DNA from 2 places in the Zooshikella sp. RANM57 genome. Region 1 is predicted to be linked to the other one. Evidence: predicted binding sites of a transcription regulator. Region 1 holds the regulator's gene; the other holds the start of a gene.

The links. Region 1 encodes FliA, which starts transcription of late flagellar genes. Its sites were predicted from a motif close to CTAAAGTTNNNNNNNNNNCNGCCGATA; they were not measured.
Region 2: the regulator FliA is predicted to act here: its motif matches at 2,039-2,065, upstream of ACQ96U_RS09495 (flagellar protein MotY).

The regions. Positions count from the first base shown of each region.
Region 1 covers NZ_JBOIUB010000001.1:133,323-136,525, forward strand. The annotation lists gene flhF (flagellar biosynthesis protein FlhF) at 1-460, shown strand, start outside; gene ACQ96U_RS00630 (MinD/ParA family protein) at 497-1,324, shown strand; gene ACQ96U_RS00635 (RNA polymerase sigma factor FliA) at 1,324-2,067, shown strand; gene ACQ96U_RS00640 (chemotaxis response regulator CheY) at 2,375-2,755, shown strand; gene ACQ96U_RS00645 (protein phosphatase CheZ) at 2,765-3,203, shown strand, end outside.
Region 2 covers NZ_JBOIUB010000003.1:465,389-468,591, reverse strand. The annotation lists gene ACQ96U_RS09510 (peroxiredoxin) at 1-54, shown strand, start outside; gene rnt (ribonuclease T) at 191-835, opposite strand; gene pyrC (dihydroorotase) at 852-1,889, opposite strand; gene ACQ96U_RS09495 (flagellar protein MotY) at 2,096-3,040, shown strand.

The sequences.
Region 1 (3,203 bases):
CTTGGATGCTTTTCGAAGTAAGTCATTGATTTTAATCGATACTGCGGGTCTGCATCCGCAGGACGATAATTTACAGCTACAATTAAATTTACTTGATCAAGTACGGCCAATGATCAGGAATTTTTTGGTGCTGGCCACGACCTGCCAGCGCGATGTATTACAGCGAGCAATCAATACTTACTCAACAGAACAAACAGTGGGTACGATTTTAACGAAAGTGGATGAGACACACAGTCTTGGAGAATCTTTAGATATGGTGATCGCTGCCCAATTAGCGGTGTCTTACTATACAGATGGTCAGCGAATTCCAGAAGATATTGCATTGGCGCGTAGTCATACACTGTTGAGTCGAGCTGTAGCCATATCGGGCGCACTCGCTGAAGATGATGCAGCATGGCTTGTACAACAAGAATGGACGGTCTCTGGACATTCACTGTTTAACGAGCGTGCGGTTGGGTAATCACAAGCAATGTTTGTTGTCTGAGTGAACAACACGATGGGAATTAAACATCCAGTTCAGGTACTCGCTGTAACCGGAGGCAAGGGAGGCGTTGGCAAAACCAATGTAGCGCTTAACCTGAGTATTGCCCTTGCAGAAATGGGGCGTCGCGTCATGTTACTTGATGCCGACTTGGGATTAGCCAATATTGATGTGTTGCTAGGGCTGTCACCCAAACACACCATTGCTGATGTGTTAGAGGGAAAATGCGATTTACGCGATATTCTTTTGCACGGTCCTGGAGGCATAAAGATTATCCCAGCATCTTCCGGCACCCAGGCAATGACCCAATTATCGTTACAACAGCATGCAGGACTGATTAGTGCTTTCAGTGAAATTAATGATCAACTGGATGTATTGATTATTGATACCGCAGCTGGTATTTCGAGTTCTGTTGTTAGCTTTGTGATTGCCAGTCAAGAAGTATTGATTGTGGTAACCAATGAACCCACCTCAATCACGGATGCCTATGCGTTAATTAAGTTACTTCATCGTGATCATGAAGTAATGCGCTATCGGGTTATTGCAAATATGGTGCGCAGCCAGCAAGAAGGTCAGCAGCTTTTTAATAAGCTGACCAATGTCACTGAGCGCTTTTTGGATGTGACCATGCAATATTTAGGTGCTATTCCTTTTGATGAGGCTTTACGTAAAGCCGTTCAACGTCAGCGGCCGTTGTTAGAGTGCTATCCCAGGTCAAAAGCGGCTATAGCGATTCGTGGGATAGCGCAAAAGATTGATAACTTTCCATTACCCGCCTCACCTCGAGGGCATTTGGAATTTTTTGTGGAAACCTTGGTGTCCTGTGAAGTCGGACGTTGTTGATGAAATCAATGCAAGGTGTTGGGTTATATTCCCAAGTGAGTGGGCAGCAGGGACAGCAGCTTGTCCAGCGTTATGCTGGTCTTGTTAAGCGAATAGCCTTACATACCGCTGCTCGATTACCTGCCAGTGTCCAATTGGATGACTTGATTCAAGCCGGAATGATTGGACTGCTTGAGGCTGCGCGAAAATATGATGCGAGCAAAGGGGCAACCTTTGAAACCTATGCCACGATTCGCATCCGGGGCAGTATTGTCGATGAAATTCGTAAAGGGGACTGGGTACCTCGCTCTGTTCACCGTAACAGTCGACGAATCGCTGACGCTATTCAACAAATTGAAGCAAAGCATGGCCGAGATGCAAAGGATCATGAAATAGCAGAAGTGCTCTCACTTTCAATAGATGACTACTATGCTATGTTAAGTGATTTGTCCGGTAGTCGCTTATTTTCCTTTGAGGAGCTGATGGATGCTGGCGATGCACCACAAGAATCAATAGCCAGTGAGCACACCAGTGATAAACCTCCTGATGAACTACAGCAGAAAAAATTACGGCAGGATTTAGCACGAGCGATACAAACTTTGCCTGAACGAGAGCAGCTCGTGCTTGCACTTTATTATGATGAAGAATTAAACCTAAAAGAAATTGGTCAGGTGTTAGGTGTCAGTGAGTCACGGGTAAGTCAAATTCATTCACAAGCCGCTATGCGTCTTCGTGCAAGACTTGCTGATTGGCACCCAGAATAATGTCTGTTTTTAATAAAACCGTATTCTTTTTACGCTAACACCTTTTAATTACGATAGATGTTGTCTAACGCTCATCAGGTTCATACCTAACTGATTGATCATTAATTAATTATTCTTCCAGTCATTAAAAGGCCATGGTTTAGTGCATATTTCTGGCTATAAAGTGTTATTGCGTAAGAAAATGTTTTGCACTCTTTCTAAACATAAATCGAATAAACTGGCATGCCAATAATCACCTACTAGACTTGTAGTAGATGTTAAAAGGCAGCATCTGTGCATCATGAGGGAGGTCGCCTTGGATAAAAATATGAAGATCCTTATCGTGGATGACTTTTCCACAATGAGGCGAATCATTAAAAACCTACTGCGAGATTTGGGATTCACCAACACGGCAGAAGCGGATGACGGTCAAACAGCACTTCCATTGCTGAAAAGTGGTGGCTTTGATTTTTTAGTCACGGACTGGAACATGCCGGGTATGACGGGAATTGACTTATTAAAAGCCGTTCGTGCTGACCCTAAACTCGCATCTTTACCGGTTTTAATGGTAACGGCTGAAGCCAAACGAGACCAAATTGTTGAGGCTGCACAAGCGGGTGTCAATGGCTATGTAGTCAAGCCTTTTACTGCTCAAGTATTGAAAGAAAAAATTGAAAAAATATTTGAGCGTGTGGAAGCCAGTGGTTAAGAGGCTGATATGTCGTTATTAGATAAACAAGCTGATGGATTGACACCAGCAGAGTTTGAAGAAGACTTAAAAAATCGTGCGCATAAAATGGTGGAATATCTGGAAAAAGGCAATTTAAAAGATGCCATTCAGGTTATTCACGAAATTAATGAGGTGCGCGATAAAAGTCTTTATAAAGAAATTGGCCGTCTGACAAGGGCCTTGCATGAAGCCATTATGAATTTTCATTTGGATACAGGCTTTTCGGGTGAAGATAAAGAGCAAATTTCCAGTATGGCTGATGCCTCTGAGCGCTTAAGTTATGTGACAAAAATGACTGAACAAGCGGCTAATCGCACCATGGACCTGGTGGATGAGAGTGTTCCCATTGCTGGAGATATTGCCGAAAAATCAAAAAGCTTACGTGAAAGCTGGCAGAAGCTTCGTAAGCGACAGATGAAGCCTACAG
Region 2 (3,203 bases), on a different contig from region 1:
GCTTCTCCACAAGGTGTAGCTAAGTATCTTTCTGAAAATTCTGAGCAACTATAAGCTTCTAATAAGAAGCAACTAAGCACTTTATTTAATTATGTTTACATAACGTTATATTTAAATCGTGCTGTTGCTAATAAAAAACCCTGCTTTTGCAGGGTTTTTTGTTGAAGGTTATTTTATTTAACGAAAGACTTTATTTTAAGGCATTCACTGGCCAACCACCCAGTGCTTGCCAACGGTTTACAATACTGCAAAAGAGTTCAGCGGTTTTATTCGCATCATAGGCTGCTGAGTGAGCTTCTTTGGCGTCAAAATTGATATCGGCTGCTTCACACGCTTTTGCAAGTACGGTTTGACCAAATGCCAGTCCTGCTAACGTGGCAGTATCAAAACTGGAAAATGGATGAAAAGGATTGCGTTTAAGATTATTTCGGGTAACCGCTGCATTTAAAAAGTTCAAGTCAAACATCGCATTATGCCCAACTAAAATGGCTCGGTTACAGCCTCCCGACTTAATAGTCTTACGAATACGTTTGAAAAGCTGCTTCAGGGCATCAGCTTCATCAAATGCTTTGCGCTCAGAACAAAATGGGTTGATACCCGTAAACTCTAGAGCTGCAGGCTCAATATTGGCGTCTGGAAAAGGGGTGATGGCAAAGTCAATGGTGTCTTCAGGTACCATTTGACCTGTTGCATCTATAGTGAGTGTGACCGCAGCAATTTCCAATAACGCATCAGTTGTTGCGTTAAATCCTCCTGTTTCAACATCAACAACGACAGGTAAAAAGCCTCGAAATCGTTCTGCTATAAGGGGTTTCAGTGGTGCTTCATGTGTCACGCTACAGCCTTAATTTTCATGAAAGGATACGCCAGTTGATTATTTCTCCTGCACGTAATGGTACTACGCGGTCGCTACCGAATGCCAGCGTCTCAGGAACTTGCCAAGGTTGCTTAACAAGAGTCACTGTGTCGGTATTGGGAATAAGGCCATAAAAGTCTGCACCGTTAAAGCTGGAAAATGCTTCTAGTTTATCTAATGCACCCATTTCTTCAAAGACTTCAGCATAAAGCTCCAGAGCCGCAAATGCACTGTAACAACCTGCACAACCACAAGCATTTTCTTTACGCTGTTGGGTATGAGGCGCTGAGTCTGTACCCATAAAGAATTTTGGGTTGCCACTGGTGGCCACTGCTCTGAGACGTTCCTGATGTTGCCTTCGTTTTAAGATGGGTAAACAGTAAAAGTGGGGTTTAATGCCTCCCACCAGCATGTGATTACGATTATAAAGCAGGTGTTGTGGGGTAATGGTTGCGCCAACATTGTCATTATGAGCTAAGACAAAATCGACCGCATCTGTTGTTGTTATATGTTCAACAACCACTTTTAACTGAGGAAATTGTGCGCAGAGTGGTGAGAGTTGTTCTGCTAAAAAACGTTGTTCCCGATCGAAAATATCAACATCAGGCGTAGTGACTTCCCCGTGGACGAGTAGGGGGAGACCAGCTTCCTCCATCGCAGCAAAAGCAGGATACAGTGGTGTGAGGTCATGTACACCCGCATCAGAGTTAGTGGTTGCGCCTGCGGGGTAAAGTTTAACACCATAAATAATGCCAGACTGAGCGGCTTGCTGAATAAGTGCAGGTGTCGTTTGGTCTGTTAAGTACAGCGTTAATAAGGGTTGCCATTGGCTATTGGCTGGAATGGCTCGCTGTATACGAGTTAGGTAACCTTGGGCATCATCAATGGATTGAATCGGAGGTGTTAAGTTAGGCATGACAATGGCGCGTCCACAATAACGTGCAGCATCGGCCACAGTATTCGTTAAAACTGCACCATCTCGTAAATGGATATGCCAGTCATCAGGACGAGTGATTGTTAACATCTGTTCCATTGAAAGTTGCCTTGCCAAATTATTTGCTTTGGGCATCCTACCTAACTGTACTTAGAGTTACTAGGTTTTGTTTGTTAGACACCTAGTCGCGACTAATAAGACTATTCAGAACTGATGTACAGCTTTGCTGTACTGAAAACAGAATAACGCTAAAGATCACCACAGGTTAGCCGCTATTTTAAGAAGTAACTGCTGAGAAGCGACCTATGATCTTTACTAAAACAACTGTTTTAATTAAGTGCTGTCTTGTGTTGTTGTTTTGTGGCGCGATGCCTGTAAGTGCCATTATTTATCAGGCACCCGTTGATCGGTCAGAATGGCGGATGGAAGGCTCTATTTTTGAGTGCAATCTTTATCACCCGATACCTGAATTTGGTGAGGCCGTTTTTCGTCGTCGAGCGGGTGAGCGGGTAGGCTTTCGTTTACTGAGTTGGCAAAGTCCTATACAGAAAGGGAAGGCGGTACTGGTTGCTTCATTACCTTCCTGGCGACATGATCGTAGTGCTCAAGTGATGGGGGAGATACAAGTAGATCCAGGCAAAGAGGCTATTTTTATGACAGGGCCTTTACCTAGCTGGATGTTGACTCAGCTTAAACAAGGCATGGCCCCTGCGTTTGAGCGAATAGCTTGGTACAGTGATAAAGAAACCATCACGGTTGCGTTATCAAATGTCAATTTTCAAAAGGTTTACAGCAACTATTTAGGCTGTTTATCAAAACTGTTGCCAGTGAATTTTGATCAAATCAGGCGCTCTTTTGTTTTGTTTGATTCAGGCAAAACAACGTTAAATGAGCAGGCTAAAGAAAAACTCAATAATATTGCCATTTATGTCAAAGCTGATCCTAAAGTACAGTCAATTTTTATTGATGGGCATACTGATGATATAGGTCGTCGTTTGGACAATCGAGAATTATCCAAACAAAGAGCTGAATCGGTGGAGAAATATTTAGTGGCAAGGGGTGTTAAATCTGAAATTATGAAAGTTCGCTTTCATGGTGAGCGTTATCCCATTGTTAAAAATGCTTCCACTAAAGATCGTGCGCGTAATCGACGCGCAACCATCCGTCTTGAAAAGAAACCATTACCTTCAGAAAATGTAACTGTTCCGGCAACAACGAATATTTTAGACGAAGAAAAAGGAACGGAATAAAACTTCCCAGTAACTGACATAAACATCTAGCCAACTCATATGGATGTGTACGCTCGTCAGACAATAATTCCCTTTTTTGCTCCTCGGTTAATCCCTGGCTACATAATGACACAAAAAAATGCTGTGATTGTGCCTATTGCTCTAGGCGAAGTAATTCACAGTC